One region of the Priestia sp. Y58 genome, then DNA from elsewhere that is predicted to be linked to it. Evidence: predicted binding sites of a transcription regulator. Region 1 holds the regulator's gene; the other holds the start of a gene.
The links. Region 1 encodes LexA, which represses DNA repair genes until DNA is damaged. Its sites were predicted from a motif close to CGAACATATGTTCG; they were not measured.
Positions count from the first base shown of each region.

Region 2: the regulator LexA is predicted to act here: its motif matches at 4,608-4,621, upstream of uvrB (excinuclease ABC subunit UvrB).

Region 1 covers NZ_JAKWFL010000001.1:296,548-307,891, forward strand. The annotation lists gene MMB68_RS01645 (ABC transporter ATP-binding protein) at 1-348, opposite strand, end outside; gene MMB68_RS01650 (ABC transporter transmembrane domain-containing protein) at 338-2,101, opposite strand; gene MMB68_RS01655 (YneF family protein) at 2,192-2,404, opposite strand; gene sirA (sporulation inhibitor of replication protein SirA) at 2,495-2,935, opposite strand; gene tkt (transketolase) at 3,084-5,090, opposite strand; gene MMB68_RS01670 (DUF896 domain-containing protein) at 5,258-5,488, opposite strand; gene MMB68_RS01675 (YneB family resolvase-like protein) at 5,558-6,226, opposite strand; gene yneA (cell division suppressor protein YneA) at 6,280-6,609, opposite strand; gene lexA (transcriptional repressor LexA) at 6,756-7,373, shown strand; gene MMB68_RS01690 (magnesium transporter CorA family protein) at 7,585-9,030, shown strand; gene MMB68_RS01695 (hypothetical protein) at 9,098-9,298, opposite strand; gene MMB68_RS01700 (ArnT family glycosyltransferase) at 9,582-11,087, shown strand; gene MMB68_RS01705 (GtrA family protein) at 11,108-11,344, shown strand, end outside.
Region 2 covers NZ_JAKWFL010000006.1:144,241-155,584, forward strand. The annotation lists gene uvrA (excinuclease ABC subunit UvrA) at 1-2,553, opposite strand, end outside; gene uvrB (excinuclease ABC subunit UvrB) at 2,560-4,539, opposite strand; gene MMB68_RS18825 (sigma-54 interaction domain-containing protein) at 4,876-6,537, shown strand; gene MMB68_RS18830 (proline dehydrogenase) at 6,602-7,516, opposite strand; gene MMB68_RS18835 (DUF2198 family protein) at 7,833-8,057, opposite strand; gene MMB68_RS18840 (PDZ domain-containing protein) at 8,084-9,274, opposite strand; gene MMB68_RS18845 (S41 family peptidase) at 9,437-10,876, opposite strand; gene MMB68_RS18850 (murein hydrolase activator EnvC family protein) at 11,050-11,344, opposite strand, start outside.

The DNA.
Region 1 (11,344 bases):
GTTGTCAAAAAAGCGAAGAGCCAGGCGATGAACATGAGAAAAAACGTCAATTCGAATCTGCTGAATAATTTGAAGCGCAATTTTTTGGAACTGCAGAAGCTGAAAGTATTGAACGACAATTTTTAAAAGCTGTAAAAGCAAATAACTGCTTGCAAGCCACACCAGAGGCTGAAGAGGCAAATACTTAGGAGTTAAATAATCGTCAATGAAAATTTTAATCAAAATGGGTCCTAATAAATCAGCAGCCGTAGCAATTAATAATAGTGTGAACGCTAAAAAAAATGATTTTTTATGCGGAATTGTATAGCGAAACAGACGTTTATGTACCGAAGAATGCTCAATTTTCATTTTTCGTCTCTCCTTCTTCTACCGCACGTTCAAGCTGCTGTCTATCGTACATATCCTGATACCAGCCGCTCACGCTAAGCAGTTCCTCATGAGTTCCTCGCTGAATAATTTTCCCTTTATCAAGGACAAGAATCAGGTCTGCATGAGTAACCGAGCTCAGCCGATGCGCTGTAATAATCGTTGTTCGATTTTGACGTTTTTGCTTCAACGCTTGTAAAATACCCGCTTCCGTTTTTCCATCTACCGCTGATAGCGAGTCGTCTAAAATTAAAAGCTCAGGATCTAATAGAAGAGCTCTTGCAATCGAGATACGCTGTTTTTGTCCACCAGATAACGAAACGCCTTTTTCACCTACTATTGTTTGATAGCCATCTGTAAAATCGAGGATGTCTCTATGTACATTTGCCACTTTAGCTGCTTCTTGGATTTCTTGATTGCTTGCGTCTTCTTTTCCGAACGCGATATTAGCAGCGACTGTTGTTGAAAACAAAAAGTGATCTTGAGGAACATATCCAATGCTTTTGTACAGTGAATCAAAAGCATAGTCTTTAATGTCTTTTCCTCCCCATAAAACAGCTCCGTCTCTTACATCAAATTCACGAAGCAGCAGCTTTAAAAGCGTGGTTTTCCCAGCACCCGTCTTTCCGACAATCCCTAACGTTTGACCGCGAGAAAGTGTAAAGTAAATTTCGTTTAACGTATATTCATCTGCTTTACCATACGAAAACCTATGAATAACAGCTTCAATATTTCCTGTTGGCATTTTAACACTAGGGTGCGCTGCTTCTTCAATCGAATTTTCTTCTTTTAATAAAGAAAATACCCTGTCATATGATGCTCTTCCTCGTTCTACAATGTTAAATAACCAGCCAAACGCGAGCATCGGCCAAATAAGAAGGCCCAAATAAGTTGTAAAGGTAACAAGCTGTCCCAGTGTTAACTCTTCACTAATCACCATCTTGCTGCCAAAAATAAGAGCAAGTAAAAAAGAAAGTGCTACAATAATCGAAATGGTCGGATCAAACAATGCATCTACTCGTGCTACTTTCATGTTCTTTTGAACAACATCTGCAGACTTAATACGAAATTCTTCGACATCAGCTGCTTCTTCCCCAAACGTCTTAATGACTTTAATTCCGCTAATGCTTTCTTGAACCTTATCATTTAAAGTAGAAAATGCTGCTTGTGCGTGATGAAACCGCGCATGAAGCAATGTACCATAGTAACTTGTTAAAACGGCCATAAGCGGCATAGGAATAAGGCAAATAAGCGTTAATTTCCAGCTGATTGTGAGGGCCATTGTGCATAGAACAAGCCCTCCTGTGACAATCGAATCCACGAGCGTCAAAACGCCCGAACCTGCAGTTTGTTGAATAGCTTGAATATCATTCGTTGCATGGGCCATCAAATCCCCAATTCGCCGCCGCTGATAAAAGGCCTGATTCATCTTGGTAAAATGAGTGTAGAGGGTATTTCTCAGCTGCTTGGCTAGTTTAACAGATGAACCAAATATCATAATACGCCATATGTATCTTGTGAAATAGGCCACAACAGCAGCTCCTAGCAAAATGCCAACCATCTGCATTAAGCGCTTTCCATTCAGCGTCCCTTCTTTAATGCCATCTACCGTTAAACCAATAATTTTAGGCGGGAGAAGTTCTAATGCTGCCACAATAATGAGCAGCGCTATCCCCGTTATGTAAGACTTTTTTTCCTGTTTGAAAAACCACCATAACTCTCGAAAAATTTTCATCGTATCCCCCTAGCCCCACAACCATTTTCTTATCTCTATCATAAAACAAAAGACACCCTTCTGAATAGAGAGTGTCTGTCCAATTAACCATTATTTAATTTGGCCGTTCATTGCTTTCATCATTTGGTTAATTTTTTTCTGCGATGGTTTCATGCCCATTTGCATCATCATCATTTTTAACATTTGTTCATTAATTGGTGGATTTTTCTTCAGATAGCTCATCATATACTTACGAGCAATGAAAAATCCTAGCGCTATCCCAACAATTAATGCTAGAACACCAACTAGAATATACATTCCCATGGTATTACTTCCTCCTTCGTGTTGTCTAACTTACAGTGTACTAGACCATACGCTATTATACAATATTTCCGTTCCAATTTCCTTAAATAATTACACAAATTTTCTTGTTTTCACAGGCCTCAGCCAGCCGTATTCATCCGTTCCATAATTCACTGCTAAAAAACAAGGATCTAGCTTGCGTAATACTTCAAAAAAAGCTGTCTCAGCATCAACATTGCCATCTCCTTCAATTGTTATACAGCGATTCGTTAATTTTATAGATGCTCGACTTTTTTTATGAGGATATTCCAGCACAAACGTCTCTTGATGAGTAAAAAAATGAGGATAATGAGAAAACGCCTGAAGCAATTCTCGTTGAATAAATGAAATGGGCAGTTGGCGAGTAATGTAATGAACTTGTTTTTGTAAGTGCGTTTCCTGCAAGTGACGTTTCATTCTATATTCAATCAGCAGCTGATAAATGAGCTTTTCTCTTCGAAAATAGGATGATGCAACTTCTTCCTCCATTAAATATACTTCATACGTTCTCACGATTCATCCTCCCTTTCGGCTCGTTCTTTTTTGTACCATTATACCGAATGGTGTACGCAATGCTTGTCTATCGATGAAAAAATTCCTTTGTTTTTTTGTCGAAAAAAAGAGCAGACCACAGGAGTCTGCTCTTTCTTATGAAAAAGAATTATGCATTAAGCAAGCTTTTCACTTTTGCTACTACATTTTCAACTGTAAAACCAAATTCTTTCATGATTGTTTCACCAGGAGCAGATGCACCAAAGTGATTAATACCAAGAACTTGTCCTTCGTCTCCAACATAGCGTTCCCAGCCAAGTGTAGAAGCCATTTCAATACCTAAACGTTTTTTCACTGATTTAGGGATAACACTTTCTTTGTACTCAGCAGATTGCTCTTCGAAACGATCCCATGCAGGCATGCTTACTACAGATACATCAATGCCTTCTGCAGCTAATGCTTTTTGTGCTTCTACTGCTAGGCTTACTTCAGAGCCTGTTGCAAGTATTAATGCATCCGCTTGGTCTTTACCAGCTTTAGATACAACGTACGCGCCTTTAGACACGCCTTCGTATGCATTTTCTTTTGTACCTTCAAGTGTTGGCAAGTTTTGACGAGTCAATACAAGCGCCGTTGGGCGGTCAGTTGACTCTAATGCTAAGCGCCATGCAGCAGCTGTTTCATTTGCATCTGCAGGACGAACCACTGAAAGACCTGGCATTGCACGAAGTGATGGCAATTGTTCAATTGGCTCATGTGTTGGGCCGTCTTCTCCAACTGCGATACTGTCATGTGTGAATACATATGTTACAGGAAGCTTCATTAAAGCTGCTAAGCGAATTGCTGGGCGAAGATAATCAGAAAATACAAAGAATGTTCCTCCGAATACTTTTACACCGCCGTGTAGAGCCATACCGTTTAATGCAGCTCCCATTGCAAATTCACGTACACCGAACCAGATATTACGTCCGCTGTAATCAGCTGCAGTGAAGTCTTCTGAACCTTTAATCATTGTTTTATTTGAGCCAGCTAAGTCAGCTGAACCGCCGAAGAATTGAGGTACAGCTTGTGCTACTGCGTTTAATACTTCTCCAGAAGAAGCACGGCTAGCTAAGCTTGAACCCGTTTCGTATGCTGGAAGCGTTTCTTCCCAGCCTTCCGGTAACTTTCCTTCTACTGCTAGTTCAAATTGACGACCTAGTTCAGGATATTTTTCTTTATACTGTGCAAATACATCGTTCCATTCGTTTTCTTTCTTTTGGCCATCTTCAGCAATTGTAGCTTTGAAGTGAGCATACACTTCTTCCGGCACATAGAAATCTTCTTCAAATGTCCATGCATAAGCTTCTTTTGTTAATTTTGTTTCATCGGAACCTAATGGAGAACCGTGCACGCCAGAAGTACCCGCGTGGTTTGGAGAACCAAATCCGATTGTTGTTTTTACTTCAATTAGCGTTGGGCGTGTTAAATCGCCTTTTGCTTCTTCAATTGCGTTTGCAATCGCTGTCAAGTCATTGCCGTCTTCAACGCGGATTACTTGCCATCCGTAAGCTTTGAAACGATCTTCTACGTTCTCAGAGAACGAGCGATCTAAATCTCCGTCTAAAGAAATATCATTTGAATCGTATAAAACAACTAAACGTCCTAATTTTAAGTGTGCCGCTAATGAAGCTGCTTCAGCAGATACACCTTCCATTAAGTCTCCGTCACCACAAATACCATACGTAAAGTGGTCTACAATTTCTAAACCTTCTTTGTTGTATGTTTCAGCTAAATGACGTTCTGCCATTGCTTTACCAACAGCCATTGCAATACCTTGTCCTAGTGGACCAGTTGTTGCATCAACACCTGCTGTATGACCGAACTCTGGATGACCTGGTGTTTTACTTCCCCATTGACGGAAGTTTTTAAGGTCTTCAATTGATAAGTCATATCCAGCTAAATGAAGCAAGCTGTATAATAGTGCCGATCCGTGTCCTGCTGATAATACAAAGCGGTCACGGTTGAACCAGTTTGGATTCTTTGGATTGATGTTCATGAATTTTGTCCACAATGTATATGCCATTGGAGCAGCTCCCATTGGCATACCTGGGTGACCTGAATTTGCTTTTTCAATCGCATCGATTGATAAAGTACGAATTGTTGCAATCGAAAGATCTTCAATACGTTGTGTCATACTCTTCATTCCTTTCAAAACTATGTACATATGTTATCATACTAATGATTTGCTTATTTGTACAATACTTGAACCAAAAAAATTTCCACTTTTACAGTTTTTGTGCCCCTTATTAAAAATATACAAAAAACTAGAGGGAACACTCCCTCTAGTTTTACTAGAACATCTTAGTGAAGACGCTTCTTTTTACTCTCTTTTAACTTCTTAGGCGTAACATCTTTACCTTCTTCGTCCACAACTTTAATCGTGTGAAGGTGATTTGTCATAGATTGTCGGAAAACTTTTAAATATTCCTGACGTAGCTCTTGCTGTTCTTTCGCTTCAGATTCTGTCAGCCCTTCAGCCTTTGCCTTTTTTGAAAGAGCATTAATACGAGCAAGTTTATCTTTTGATAGCATATAAAACCTATCTCCTTATAATCAATAATTAAAATTACCGAACCGCTCCGGCAACATGTAGTCATCTTACTAAATCTCTTTCGTTTTATCAAGAGATTGAGCACTCTCTTGGTACTCTTGATAGCGGCGATGTACCGTCGCTTTTGAAATATTATGACCAAAACCTTTTAGCGTAACTGAAATTTCAGCAAAGGTTAAGCCGTTATGACGAAGGCGGACAATTTCTTCAATCGGCGCTTCTTTTTTTTCCCTTCCCGAGTTAACTCCTTGATTTTTTAAATTTTTCTGCGGACGATAACCGTTTTCTACGGCTCTTTTCATTCCTCTTTTAATTTTAGCATTATGTAATTTCCGCTGATGCTCTTCCACTAAGCTAATAATATCTAACACCATTGAATCAGATTCTGAAAGCTGAAGCTGACCTTGATGACTAATCGTATAGATGGTAGCATTTTCTTTATGAAAAGCATGAAGCAGCGCAATTCGGGCATTTCCTCTGCCTAATCGTGTTTCGTCTTGAATGAGCAGCACGGATATTTTCTCTTCTTTCATTGTATGAAGAACATCCAAAATACCCTCTCTGTCTACATCATATCCGCTTGCTTTTTCCATCACGACTTTTTTCACCTCTAGATGGTGAAGATCAGCAAGCTTTTTTAATTCTTCTTGCTGGCGCTGTAAAGATGTTTCTTGGGTTTTTTTATCCGTACTGACACGGCAATAAATAATGGCGTCCACTTTTATCACGACCTTTTCGGCTTCTAACAATATTCAGGAACGGCCGTTACACACTACTGTTCAATTGCCACTTGATTATGTAACTCTTTTTTTAAAACAGGAATATATAATTTATCTCCAGGTGATAAAGACTGGGCAGTATCTGAGTTTAAATCATTGACGTCTTCAACCCATTTGACAAATTCATTGGTGGTCAAATGATGGTGATTATGATACTTGTTGGACAAGTCCCAAAGCGTATCTCCTTTTGTAATAGTAACCGTTGAATATTTGTCTAAATCTACTTTATCCGCTCCTAAAACCAGCGTCAATACATATGTAAGTGCAGCGATAACTGCAAAAAAAATAGCGTAATGTTTCATAGAATGTAAGAATTGTTGCATATTATGATCCCCCTATCAGAATATATGTTCTTATTTTATTGAGAACATTTGTTTCTGTCAATGGAATTCTTCGAACTTATGTTTGTATATTGACACATCACGTGGTATAATTCACCTAAAGAATAGCTAAAATCGAGGTGAAAAATATGAAGCTATCAAAACGTCAACAAGACATACTAGATTTTATTAAGCACGAAGTAAAATTAAAAGGTTATCCGCCTTCTGTTCGCGAGATTGGGGAAGCGGTAGGATTAGCCTCTAGCTCCACTGTACACGGGCATTTAGCTCGTTTAGAAAGCAAAGGGTTAATTCGCAGAGATCCAACAAAACCAAGAGCAATCGAAGTTCTTCAACTAGATGAAGTAAACATCCCTAAAAGCAATGTCATTAATGTTCCTGTTATCGGTAAAGTAACAGCGGGTCTTCCTATAACAGCCGTTGAAAATGTGGAAGAATATTTCCCTCTTCCAGATAAATTCGTTTCTCCAGATGATCATGTATTTATGCTTGAAATTATGGGAGAAAGTATGATTGAAGCAGGTATTCTAGATGGCGATATGGTAATCGTACGTCAGCAGCAAACGGCTAATAATGGAGATATTGTGGTCGCTATGACCGAGGATAACGAAGCAACGGTAAAACGTTTCTTCAAAGAAGAAAATTTCGTTCGTTTACAGCCTGAAAATTCAACGATGGCGCCTATTATTCTTCGCCACGTAACGATTTTAGGAAAAGTAACTGGTGTATATCGCACGATTCACTAATCAGACACTGTATGTAAAGCCAACTAATCATGATGTTAGTTGGTTTTTTTACGTTTGTTTTCTAAAAAAATTGGCATATTATAAATGATACGTTGAATCATCGCAAGCAGGTAGAACGGTTTTTGTAAAGCTTGTTTCACTTTTTACTTTCTATCTGCATTTCCGCGACTCTTACAAGGAAATACAACCGACCATAAGAAGGATGTAGTTTATGACCAATACACCAAGGAAAACAGAATCATTTCAAACCATTGTACCTACCAAAGCAATGAACATGTTTCTTTTTCCTTTTTCTTTTGATCGAAAAAATAAAGAGCAGCTTGTTCATGCACTGAAAGAAAATTTGTTCGAGTTTTTTTCCATTCAAAACAAACATTTAGAAAAAGAATACTACGGAGAACAGTATTACGTATCTCATGATAGCCTGGATCAATATTTTCTTCCTTACATTGAATGTATTCTATTCCCTGACTCGTGCGAAAAAGAAGGGTTGCTTCGATTTTCCAAAAAAATAGACCATACCATTACGTTACACACTTCCTCCACCACCGTGTCTAGCAACGTGCTGTCTGTGGATGTTTTTTTATGTCCTTTTGAAATTGGCGTCATGACCATTCGCACTGAGATGAGCCATGATCATTATACCTATGATGATATTTTAGAATTCATGAATCATTTTCGTGTATTAGAACCGAAGCTTGCTGAAGAGCATGGATCCACCATTACCTATGAACATCATCGCTATAGCAAAGTACAAGATTATATTTTTTCACAGCTTGCGCCATTTTTGAACGAACACATCAAGAAAGAAGCCACGCGTGAACAGCACGTTGGGAGCCTTCCTTATTTTATCGATGAACGGATGTTTGTGTTAAGTTATGTAACGGTAAATAAAGAGCAAGAGATTAATTCCACAACTTTATTTCGTACTGGGCAGCTAAATAGCTATACGCCTGACGGGAAAGCGTTTATTTCTGCACACAATCATGAGTATATTAAAACGTATAATACTAAACATGTGTATGAAAGGTGGGCTCCTGAAACTTATTACGTCATAACAGACCATGTGTTTTCATGTATTTCTAAATCGGCAGACTCTAAAACGGATCAGCTTTTGATGAATCATCTATTTGGCCAGCATTACTATAATTTATTTTTACATTTTTTCTATAAAATCGTGTTGCTAAAACTATCTTATGAGTATTCTCAGCTCACGTTTCATAAAAATTCAGAGGGCATTGAACGACTAATCCGCTCTATTACCGTATTTTCAGGTAAATATTTATTTTTAGAAATTAGCTCTCGCACAGAAGGTCAAGAGTTTTCTGAGCTCTTTAAAAAAATCTTCCACATCAATTCTCTTTATCAAGAAGTCAAAGAAACCCTTGGTACTTTGTACCAAAATCAAGAGAAAATCGCAGCCAAACGTCACAATTACTTATTATTGATTTTAACGATTTATACGGTTCTTTCCGGTATTTACGGAATGAATTTAGTTATTAGCAAACTAAAGGGAAACATCAATTGGGATAGTATGAAGCAGTTTTCTATCTTTGAATATATCGCTTTAATAGTAGCTCTATCAGGAATTCTGATCAGCATTAGTCTCGGAGTGAGTTCCCTATGGAATTTATTAAAAGATCGATTTAAAACATAAAAGCTGTTCGCATCAGAAAACACATGATAAAAAAGAAGAGATTGAGACATAACTAAATCAAGCGAGTCTAAAGGAGAACAAATGGAATAAATAAGCTAGCAGGGATTGCTTGTGACACCGCGGTTGATTTCCGTGCAAGACTTCGCTTTCCGCGGGCGGCCGGTGAGCCTCCTCGTCGCTTACGCTCCTGCGGGGTCTCACCTGTTCCGCTTTTCCCGCAGGAGTCTTCGTCTTGCCCTCCAATCAACTGCTGGAAAGAACTAAACAAATAAAACCTACGTTTACCATAAAAAAACGAACCACTAATCAAACATGTTGATCAATGGTTCGTTTTTCACTTCGACTAAAATTCTTTTTTCCCAACCTCTTTTATCTATTACTAAATCACTGCCTACTCCGCTGAACCTTTTATCAAACGTTGTGCCGCTGTTGTAATATCAGAACAATCTAACATTATACTCTATAAGAAAAATATATACAAAATAATAAAATATGGTATCATAGGGTAGGAATTTTGTACCTTATCTTTGAAATAATTTGCAGGAGGTAATATGCTTAACTCATTTTTATCCAAAAGCCTGATTCTTTTATGTGTCATTATTCTCACATGGTCTCTATGGGGCAGTTACAGTGCGATGACAAATTCATTGGAATTAAAAGGCTTGGCTTTAAGTAATTCATTTATCATTGAAGGAATATTTATCACTTTCCTTGTCATTTTTCTAATAGCTATTGCAAGTAGATACATGAACAAAACTGTTTTTTTTATTTCACTGATCGTTTTGACCTTAGGTATTCGACTAGCATGGATGCTTTCTGTTCAAACGCCTGTAAAATCTGACTTTCTTGTCATGCTAGATGCCGCGCGTAATATCGCAAAAGGAAATTATGAATTTAACCAAAGCGTTTATTTCACTACATGGGTATATCAGCTAGGCTTTTCATTCTATGAATCTGTTATTATTCGCTGTTTTGGAGATAATATTTTTATATTAAAATTGTTAAATATTTTTTATTCCACTGGAACCGTTATTTTTATTTATTTAATTGGCGCGAAAGTATTTAACGAACTTGCTGGGAGAATGGCAGCTTTTCTATACGCGTTCTACATTCCGAACATTCTCTATAGCTCAGTGTTAACTAACCAGCATTTGGCTACTTTTTTATTTTATGCAGCTTTTTACCTTATTATAAAAAGATTTGCTCATAGCAAGTTTAGCTGGCTTTATATTGGCCTTCTATTGTCGTTAGGAAATTTAATGCGCCCTCTAGGACCCATTATTATCGTTGCTGTTTTCATTTATTTCATCTTGCAAATTCTTCAACCTTACATTAAAACGAAGGATGCTGCTGAGTTAAAAGTTCGCCGAAAACAAATAGGAAAAAACCTCGTAGGCATACTGGCTACTTTTTTTATTGCAAATGCGCTGATCAACTATTCTTTTGTTGCTAGCGGTATTTCTAAATATCCTTTAAGTAACAGAGATCCTTTATGGAAATTCGTCATTGGCTTTAATTACGAAACAAGCGGTTCTTATTCTTCAGAGGATGCTAGTCGTTTTATGGGTATGCCAATTGGAGAAAAACGAGCTGAAGCAGAAAAAAAGGTAATTAAAGAGCGGGTAGCAGATAAAGAGCAGCTTTTAGATCTCTTTCACATTAAATTCCTAAATATGTGGGGAGGAACGGATGCATCTACATTTTGGAGCATTTCATTAACTCCTCAAGAAGATGTACCTTTTAATAAAGAAAAATTAATTAGTGCTGCTCAAAGTTATGAAAGAATTATTTATGTTTCAACTACTATTCTTTCCATTATTGGACTTATATGTTTATTCCTGAAGAAGCAGGATAAATATCCGTATACACTGTTTTTATTACTAATCATAGGATACGTTCTTATTCACTTGCTTATTGAAATTCAAACTCGCTATCGATTCTTTATTTTTCCAAGTTTTATGCTGCTCGAAGGGTTTGGTATTTCAGTGATTCTATCCTATTTAATAGCACGATTTACTAAAAATAAGCCCCAGACAAAATATGAAGAGATAAATTAAATGGAAGGGATTATGCAACCGTGATAAAATTCCTGAAATTCGGATTTGTAGGTATAATGAATACCCTGCTCACTATTATCAGTTACTTAGCACTCATTCATTTTGATATGAATTATATATTGGCTAACGTACTATCTTATTTTATTGGCGTCATAAACAGCTACTATTGGAACAAATCGTGGGTGTTTCAAGCAACTGTACATAAATGGATGCTAGCTCAATTTTTCATCGTAAACCTTATTACTTTAGCAATTAAT
Region 2 (11,344 bases), on a different contig from region 1:
CGTTCTTCCTGTTGAGCGGCGGTGAAGCTCTGAAGCTAACTTTACACGCTGTGCCTCTCCACCAGATAAAGTAGTAGCCGGCTGTCCAAGCGTGATATAGCCAAGTCCTACATCGTAAATTGTCTGCAGCTTGCGCTTAATCTTTGGAATATTTTCAAAGAAGTGAAGCGCGTCTTCAACGGTCATATCCAACACATCTGAAATATTTTGATCTTTGTATTTCACTTCTAAAGTTTCACGGTTATATCGTTTGCCGTGGCAGACTTCACAAGGGACGTATACATCTGGCAAGAAATGCATTTCAATTTTAATAATACCGTCTCCTCGACAAGCTTCACAGCGGCCGCCTTTCACGTTAAAGCTAAAACGACCTTTTTTATATCCACGCACTTTTGCTTCGTTTGTTTGGGCAAATACATCTCGGATGTCATCGAATACACCTGTATACGTTGCAGGGTTCGAACGAGGCGTACGGCCTATGGGAGACTGATCAATATCAATGACTTTATCTAAGTGTTCAATGCCTTTGATTTCTTTATGTTCTCCTGCTTTGCTTTTTGCTTTATGCAGCTTTTGCGCCAATGATTTATGAAGGATATCATTTACTAGCGTACTCTTACCTGATCCAGATACACCTGTAACAGCCGTGAACATACCTAACGGAAGCTTTGCTTTTACATTTTTTAAATTGTTTTCTTTTGCTCCTATAATTTCAATCATTCGATCTTTATCTATTGACCGTCTTTCCGCTGGAAGAGGAATAAACTTCTCTCCTGATAGATATTGACCCGTTAAAGAGTTTTCATCCTCCATCACTTCCTGAGGCGTACCTTGAGAAACAACAGCACCCCCGTGTACGCCAGCTCCTGGTCCGATATCAATTAAATAATCAGCTGCCATCATCGTATCTTCGTCATGTTCTACAACAATCAACGTATTTCCAATATCGCGCATATCTTGCATCGTGCGAATTAAGCGATCATTGTCACGCTGATGAAGACCGATAGAAGGTTCATCTAAAATATAAAGAACCCCCGTCAAACGAGAACCAATTTGAGTAGCTAAACGAATCCGCTGTGCTTCTCCTCCTGAGAGAGTTCCAGCAGAGCGGTTTAATGTTAAGTAATCAAGTCCCACGTTAATGAGAAAGCTTAGACGCTCACGAATTTCACGCAGTATCATATCCGCAATCTTCATGTCTTTTTCAGATAGGCTGAGACTTTCAAAAAAATCATATGCTTCTTTTACGGAGAAGCGGGTTGTATCTCCTATATGCTTTTCGTCAATAAGCACCGCTAAGCTTTCACGCTTTAAGCGATTTCCTTTACATTTTGGACAAGCTTGCTGAGCCATGTACTTTTCCATTTGCTCACGGATATAATCTGAACTTGTTTCATGATAACGGCGCTCTACGTTCCGAAGCACGCCTTCAAATTCGATATGATTTTCTCTTACTTGGCCAAAATCATTTTCATAGCGAAAGTAAATTTTTTCTTTACCGCTGCCATATAATACTTTATCAAATAAATGTTCCGGGATATCTCGCACCGGCACGTCCATATCGATGCCGTAATGTGTACATACGGCTTCAAGCAGCTGCGGATAGTATTGAGAACTTGTTGGCTCCCAAGGTGCAATTGCGTGCTGACGAAGCGTTAAGTCATAGTTAGGAATAACTAAATCTTTATCCACTTCCAATTTCGTTCCTAACCCGTCACACGTTGGACACGCCCCGTACGGACTATTAAATGAAAACATGCGGGGCTCAAGTTCTCCAATGGAGAAACCACATTTTGGACAAGCATGATGCTCACTAAAAAGCAGTTCTTCTTCACCTATCACATCAATAATTACTTTCCCTTCTCCAAGGCGAAGAGCTGATTCCAAAGAGTCCGACAAACGAGCGGCTACACCTTTTTTTACAACAACGCGATCAATCACTACTTCAATGGAGTGCTTTTTGTTTTTTTCCAGTTCAATTTCTTCTGTTATTTCACGCATTTCTCCGTCTACTCGAATGCGAACGTACCCTTCCTTTTTAATATCTTCTAACACTTTTACATGGGTACCTTTTCGTCCAGATACCACAGGTGCCAGTACTTGAAGTTTTGTGCGTTCAGGGTATTCTAAAATTCTATCTACCATTTGCTCAATCGTTTGAGATGTAATTTCAATTCCATGATTAGGACAAATCGGCTTTCCTACACGAGCAAACAAAAGGCGCAAATAGTCATAGATTTCGGTCACAGTTCCGACGGTTGAACGAGGATTTCGGCTCGTTGTTTTTTGATCGATTGAAATAGCAGGCGACAATCCTTCGATTGAATCTACATCGGGCTTATCCATTTGACCTAAAAACTGTCTTGCATATGCCGAAAGCGACTCGACATAACGTCTTTGTCCTTCTGCATAGATTGTATCAAAAGCCAAAGAAGATTTACCAGAACCTGATAACCCTGTTAATACCACTAATTTGTCTCGCGGGATTTCAATATCGATATTTTTCAAATTGTGGGCTCGTGCACCTTTTACCACGATTTTTTCCATCGCCATGTTTTATCACCCTTCCGCTTTTAATTCTAGAATCAAGTCACGAAGCTCAGCTGCGCGTTCAAAGTTAAGCGCTTTGGCTGCTTCTTTCATTTCTTGTTCCATTTCTTCTACGAGCTTTGCTTTTTCTTTTTTGTTGAGCTTATCAAATGCCGGTGCTTCTTCATACGTTTCTGTATCTTCTGCTACTACTGTTGCACGAATTGAGCCTCGAACTTCTTTTTGAATCGTTGTCGGTGTAATACCATGCTCTTCATTGTAAGCTTCTTGAATACTTCTACGACGCTTGGTCTCATTGATAGCAATGTCCATGGAGTTTGTGATGCGATCTGCATACATAATGACATGTCCATTAGCATTTCGCGCAGCACGTCCGATGGTTTGAATAAGCGATCGTTCTGAACGCAAGAATCCTTCTTTGTCGGCATCTAATATGGTTACTAACGAAACTTCCGGAATATCTAAACCTTCACGAAGTAAGTTAATTCCTACAAGCACATCATATTTTCCAAGCCGCAGCTCTCGGATAATTTCAATACGCTCGAGCGTCTTCACCTCAGAGTGAAGGTATTGAACTTTAATGCCAATTTCTTTTAAGTAGTTCGTTAAATCCTCAGACATTTTCTTTGTTAACGTCGTAACGAGCACTCGTTCATTTCGCTTAATCCGGTCGTGAATTTCTCCAATTAAATCATCAATCTGTCCTTCAATTGGTCGAACTTCAATATTTGGATCCAATAATCCCGTTGGACGGATAATTTGTTCAATCACATCAGGTGCCTTCTCAAGTTCGTAAGGACCTGGTGTTGCAGAAACATGAACAATTTGGTTAATATGCTGTTCAAATTCATCAAATTTAAGCGGGCGGTTATCTAATGCAGACGGCAGGCGGAAACCATGGTCTACTAATACTTGTTTACGCGCTTGGTCTCCATTATACATTCCTCTAACTTGAGGAATCGTAACGTGTGATTCATCCACAACAAGAAGGAAATCTTCCGGGAAGAAGTCCAGCAGTGTATAAGGTGTAGAACCAGCTGGACGAAGCGTTAAATGACGAGAGTAGTTCTCGATTCCCGAACAAAAGCCCATCTCTCTCATCATTTCTAGATCGTAGCGCGTGCGCTGCTCCAAGCGCTGCGCTTCTAAAAGCTTTCCTGCTTCTTTTAGCTTCTCTAGCTGTTCTTCTAATTCTTTTTCAATGTTTTGAATAGCAACACGCATTTTTTCTTCTCTCGTGACAAAGTGGGATGCCGGGAAGATAGCTACATGTTCACGATCTCCAATAATTTCTCCTGTTAGAGCGTCAACTTCTCGAATGCGGTCAATTTCATCTCCGAAAAACTCGACGCGAATACAGTGTTCATCTCGAGATACAGGAAAAATCTCCACAACATCGCCGCGAACGCGAAACGTTCCGCGCTTAAAGTCAATATCGTTTCTTTCGTACTGTACATCCACTAGCGTACGAAGCAGCTGATTCCGCTCTTTTTCCATTCCTACTCGAAGAGATACGACCATTTCTTTGTATTCTTCCGGAGACCCTAATCCATAAATACAGGACACGCTGGCAATAATAATGACATCTTTTCGTTCAAAAAGAGCAGAAGTTGCCGAGTGCCGAAGTTTATCAATTTCATCATTAATGCTTGCATCTTTTTCAATAAATGTATCTGTTTGAGGTACATAAGCTTCAGGCTGATAGTAATCGTAGTAACTGACAAAGTATTCAACTGCGTTATTAGGGAAAAACTCTTTAAACTCACTGTACAATTGACCAGCAAGCGTTTTGTTATGAGCCATAATTAATGTCGGCTTATTTATTTCCTTAATAACATTAGACATGGTGAAGGTTTTTCCCGTTCCTGTAGCACCTAACAAAACTTGATGCTGCTTACCTTCTTTAATTCCTTTCACAATCTTTTCAATTGCCTTTGGCTGATCACCTTGCGGTTGATATGGGGATACTAATTCAAACTGATCTTTCAAATGAAGGCCTCCGTTTCCATTTTCTTGTTTTATCTATTTTTTATTACGATATGTAAAAACCGAAAACACGAACTGATATTCGTATTTTATCACTTTATAATCATAAATGAAACTAATGAGTATTAATCTTATATAGTGTTTGTTTGTTTTTATTTTTTACCCTGTTACTTTATTACCCACTAAATTCTTATACTACCCTTTTCGAAGGGAATACAACTCTTTGGATGAAAGCAATAAAAGAAAGTAAGCTGCGTAATTGTTTGAAAAAGATAGGCTTTTGCGCCAATTTCTAAATTATGATACAGTATAAAAAATATGTACTGAGAGGGGTTTAGTATGGCAAGCGTTGATCAAGTTCTTATAAATAACTCCTTTATAACAGTTGAAGAATCAACTTCTTTAGCTAAAGTGAAATCTGAACTTTCAAACTATGACTTCGTTGTAGTCACAGCAAGTACCTTTTATGTAATACAAAAAGATGAACGATACCTGTTAACGGGTCATGACGAGGCATCTTCCATAAAAAAAGTAATAACGGATACAAATTGGCCTTCATCTTCTACTTCTACGTTAGCCAATTTACAAGCCAACACAAACTGGAACAGACCAGTCCTCATTCAAGCAGAAAACCAAGAAACCACAATAGGACTTGTAACACCTTCACAGTGGATTACACATTTGCATAGCCAAAATGAGATATTAGCTTCCTATTTTGATACATTGGCAGAAACCATTAATGATGCAGTGACAGCGGTCGATAATGAAGGAAATGTAATCTTGTGGAACACTGCTGCGGAACATACGTATAAGATTCAGAGAGATGATATTATGGGTAGAAAAATCGGAGAGCATTTCAAAGATGAATCAATCATTCTACATACGATTCTAAATGAAGGGCGCCCTGTACGCGGAACGTATCATCGTCCTAATGAACAAACTCACGTGCTCATCAATGCATCTCCTATTATAAGAAACAATCGAGTCATAGGTGGAGTCGCAACTGAACACGACATTACCAATATTGTAAGATTAAATGAAGAAATTGATGTGTCTCTTCTCATTCCAAAAGATAATCCATTTTCTTCTTTCGCGGGTATCAGTCCTGAAATTAAGCAAGCCGTTGACATTGCCAAAAAAGTGGCATCTACAGATATGCCTATTTTATTAACAGGAGAACCTGGTTCTGGGAAAGAAATGCTGGCTCAGGCCATCCACTACGGGGGATCTAAACATAAAGAACCTTTTTTATCTTTAAATTGCGCCACTATTCCATCGGGACTCCTGGAAATTGAGCTCTTTGGTCATCAAAAAGATGTCTTTTCAGAAGATCCAACAACCATTGCGGGAAAACTGGAGCAGGCTCACAACGGGACTTTATTTATTGAAGAAATTGATAAAATGCCTCTTGAAATTCAAGTTAAGTTTCTCCGTTACTTGGAAGAACGATCCTTTTATCACGTTGGAGGCACGGAAGAAATTCAAGTTCAAACCCGAATTATAGCCTCTACCACGACGCCTTTGGAAGAGTTGCTAAAAGCCGGTGAATTCCATGAAAATCTTTACTATCTGCTGACCGTCATCAACATTATTATTCCGCCGCTTCGAGACCATAAAGAAGACATCGAAGCATTGACTCAGCAATTTGTACAGGAATTCAGCAAGAAGTATAAAAAGAAGGCTCCTTTCATTAGCTCTGAAGTTCTCGAAGCCTTTATGCAATACGATTGGCCAGGCAATATTCGCGAGCTGAGAAATACGATTGAACGAATGATTTTTCTAAGCGATCAGTCGTTGATTACCCTTACGCACCTACCTGACAATCTGAAAGATGCAAGTTCTTTCACAGAAGTTCAAAAAGAAGAAGAGTCTCTTCAAGAAGCTAGGCTAATAGAAGAGACTCTTCAAAAAACCTATGGAAATAAAAGTGCAGCAGCAGATCTGCTTGGCATTTCACGCGGCACCCTTTATAACAAAATCAAAGAATACGGATTAAACTAATTAAAAAATTCGACACGAAGCTCAGAGTACTTGTGTCGAATTTTTTATGTTTCTTTGACTGAACTTATTTGGAGAAATTTTTTAATACGAACCATACATTGGCAGGGCGTTCGGCTAGGCGTCTCATGAAATACCCAAACCAATCAATGCCGTAAGGAACATAAACCCTTACTTTATATCCTTCTTTTACTAGACGATCCTGCAGCTCTACGCAAATTCCATAAAGCATTTGGAACTCAAATTGGTCATTTGAAATACCATTTTCTCTTACTAATCGTTTTGTGTACTGAATCATTTCTTCATCATGACTTGCTACAGCTGTATAGTGACCATTTAATAAATGCATTTTAATGATTTTTTTATAGTTTTCATCTACGTCTTTCTTTTCTGGAAATGATACTTCTGGTGATTCTTTATAAGCTCCTTTTACTAGACGTAAATTGGCTTGATATTGATGTAAGTCATTCATATCTTGTTCTGTACGATAAAGATACGCTTGAATCACAATTCCAACATTATCGAACTCTTTGCGTAATTCTTTATACATATCAAGGGAGATTTGGCAGTGCAAGTAGTCTTCCATATCAATTCGAACAAAAATATTATTCATTCTGGCCATGTGTAAAATTCTGCGCATATTTTCCATACAAAGCTCTTTGCTAATATCCAACCCTAAAGAAGTCATCTTTAATGATAAATTTGATTGAACTCCCGATTCTGCAATGGCTTCTAGTGTCTGAATGCACATGGCAGTAGACAACCTGGCTTCCTCTTCTGTAAAAACAAATTCTCCTAAATAATCGAGTGTAACAACTTTTCCACTATTGTTAAGCTCCTTAGATGTTTGAATTGCTGATTCGGTTGAGTCTCCAGCAACAAAACGAGCTGCCCCCATCCTCAATCCATACTTTTTAGCTAATTTGTTCATTGAATGATTTTTGCCAAGCGACTGAAACATCGTTCTCATTAATACTTCCATCAATCCTAAACCTCCTTTTATTTTTTAAAATCAAAAAATAAACTAAATTTTCAGATTAATAATTTTATTTTTCTATACCCTTCTCACATTTCTGTACACCTATTTAAATGAATTTATACATAAGTGTTTAAAATATTTCATTCATAAACATATTTGTCTAATTAATTTGATTATACTCGCTCGTTAAATGAACCGGAACAATATTGTTATAAGTTCTAACTCATTTTTTTACATAAAAAAGCTCTCCACGTTGTGCAGAGAGCTTTTGTGTACAGTTTAATAACAAGCGATTAACTTATCATCAAACCAACAATCTTTATTTTCCAGCTGCTAGCATGCTTTTTGCATATATAAAACCGATGGCTGCTGAAAGTAAATCTATTAAAATAATAAGCGGATAATCTGCGTACCCTTTATATACAGAAACAGCTATCAACAAAAGCGTCAGCGCTGTGGCAACATATAAGTTATATGTTACTCTAGCAAACAGAACAAGCAATATGGCGGGTAGAAAAACTGCGGCAATCGTTTTGACTTCCACAAACATTTCTCCTTTTTATCCGTCTTTTAACCAGCTTGTGAATCACGTTTTGTATAATTGTGTACAAACAAAATACCTAGTTCATGATGTTCGTTGTCATACAATGCTCGCTGAGTAAAGCGAACTTCTCCATTTTCGTCAATAACTTCTAGCTTACAAAAAGCACGGTTATTAACTTGTAATGCTTCATAAAATTTATGGACTTCAGATACAGCGATTCCATTTACCTTAATAATCACTTCTCCTACTTTCAAACCCATTTTCTCTGCCGGAGAATGAGGGATGATTCCTAATACAACCAAACCTTGTGTGCGCTTAGTAAATAGTGCGGGCGCTTTTTCATCGCTTCGACGCTGTTGCAAACGAATCGACTCTCTTCCTATGATCGCTAGAATAACAACAGCTACAGCGGCAAGAGGATAAAAAATGGCAGCAATCGTAATGATCGTTAATCCCACGCCTAATGCTAATACACGCTTACCGGTAAATTCAATAGATTTAAACGGCACCATACTTTGAATTCGCTGATAAAAACCGATAGCAAAAGGAACAAAAAACAAGCTAAATGATGTTCCGTCAATAGATAACACAGGCCACCATGGAAACACAGACGTAATGGCGCTGCCTGGAATTAAGACAAAAAGCGGGACTACCCATAATTTTTGAGAGTAATGAGCCCCAATTTCCTGCCCTCTTTTACTTTTCACAATGGCTGGAGACGTACCTTTTGCTCCAAATTTCCAAATTAAATATCCTTCTGCTAATACAAGCAGAGACATTAAAATAGTCAGGGAAGGTAGATCTGCGTTATGGGCTTGCACAGACCACGTTTGAATAAATCCTTCACCGAAACCAGATGCCGGAATAAGCAAGGTTGCAAGCACAGCCAGTCCTACGGTGTAAGAAGGAGAAAGCCATTTAAACGTCCAAGGGCCGCTTATGATAAAAGTTAAAACAGCTACAAGTACAATCATTCCTATAGATACATAGACACCTAGCAACACGGTAACAACGGATAAAATCAACCCAATAATGATACCTGGAAAAAATAAATATTTTGCTTCTAAAATAAAATCAAACACGCGAACATGAAAATTCTGACGCTCTCTCTTGACGCGAGAAAGACCTACAAAAAACGAGACGAGCAGAAATAAATAAGTTAACGGATGTAAAAACAAACGCCCGATACCTTTTAAGAGCTCTAATGCAAAATCCATTTTTTCACCACCTGTATTTTTCACATTTTTATTACAACATTTACGATTGATTGTTATGTATCATAGGCTTCTTTATTTTATCAAAATGCATCACTAACCGACAATGTTGTTTTTACTAAAAAAGTTCCGCGCTTTGGAAAAGCACGGAACTTTTTCTACTTCTTATTGACTAGCTAGCTTTAAAGCCGTTTGAAGCTGACGATCTTCATCTTTTGATTTAATTTTTTCTAGAAGTTTTGTTTGTAAAAGCGCTGCTGTATCTTCATCGATTTCACCTGTAGCTTTTTGCTTATTGGCTTTTTGGAATGCAGTTACAGCTGTTTCTGTCTCTTTACTAAAATATCCGTCTGTACGTCCAGGTTCAAAGCCAAGGCCTTTTAGCATCACTTGAGCATTCTTAACTTGGTCACCTGTCATATCACGTGTTAATGGCTTTTTATCAACTTGAATTGGATTTGCATAATAATAATCCGGCTGCTTGACTTCTACTGTTGGTTTTATACCTTTTTCGTTAATCCAGTTTCCATCAGGCGTTAGCCATTTATAGAACGTTAATTTTAAATTACTGCCGTCTTCCATTGGAACAGCTTGTTGAACCGTTCCTTTTCCATAGGATTTTTCACCAACTAGCTTGTATCCTCCTGCTTCTTTTAATGCCCCGGCAAGAATTTCAGAAGCGGATGCACTTCCTCCATCAATTAAGGCCACAATTGGATAATCCTTTTGCTTTTTCATTGAAGAAACCACTTTTTGACGTTCACCGTTACGATCTTCAATTTGGATATATGGCTTTTTATTCGTTACTAATTTATCAAGCATTTTTTCAACGCTCGTTAAATAGCCACCAGGATTTCCCCGAACGTCTAGAACTAAGCCATCAATATTTTTATTTTCAAGTTTTTTCAACTGTTTCGTAAATTCGTCTCCCGTTGATTCAGAGAATGACGTAATTTCCATGTAGCCAATTTTTTTATTGTTTACATTTTTAACAGAAGAATAGACGGTTTCAATTGGAATCTCATCTCTTACAACTTTTACTTTCATCGTTTCTTTCACGCCCGGTCGTTGAACATCTAATGTCACGGTAGAGCCTTTTTTACCGCGAATTTTTAATACTGCTTCATTCAATTCCAGACCCGCGATACTTTTACCATCGATCTTTAAAATCTGATCATTTGGTTTTAATCCTGCTTTTTCCGCAGGAGATTGTTTAAACGGAGCTACGATTGTTACTTTTCCATCTACCATGCTTACTTCAGCGCCAATTCCCTCAAACGATGAATCAAGAGACTGCGTGAATTGCTGTGCCGTTTTCTTATCCATGTAAGATGAGTGAGGGTCTCCTAAGGTTTGTACCATTCCTTGGATTGCGCCATCTAATAATTTTTTGTCATCTACATCTTTGTAATATTTTGAAGATATCAGTTCATAAGCTTGCTTGATCTTGTCTAGCTCTTCCTTTTCCACTTTACTATCATTTGAAGAAGTTGTAAGGGGGGTACTGACCGTTCCAGCATTTGCATACTGAATGCCAAAATATGTACCTGCTGCTCCAACAACTAAGGAGAGTGCCATTAATAGTGCAACGATTTTCCGATTCAAGTTCTTTCATCCTCCTCAACCTTAAGCCATCTCTTCTTATTATAATAGATACAACCAAAACTATGTAATAAAAAGGATGCATGTGTTATTTGTAGCAAAAGGCACCACACAAATCAAGTGCGATGCCTTTTTGTTAAACTATATGTTGAGCTTGTACCACGTATGCTAGGAACTTAAAATTTAATATAACTTTCAGGGTTTACAGCGGAACTTTTGCCTTTCCAATCGCCTTTATGCAATTCAAAATGCAGGTGAGCACCAAACGAACGTCCTGTGTTCCCTATATAACCTAATTGTTGACCTTTATTGATAGATTGACCGCTTGAGACGCTGTAGCTCTCTAAATGAGCATAAACTGTAACCCACGTCTGACCTTCTACATTGTGACGAATAAATACGGCATTACCAAAAGAAGAAGAATGATATGCTCTAATTACCTTTCCGCTTGCTGCGGCTACAACTGGCACA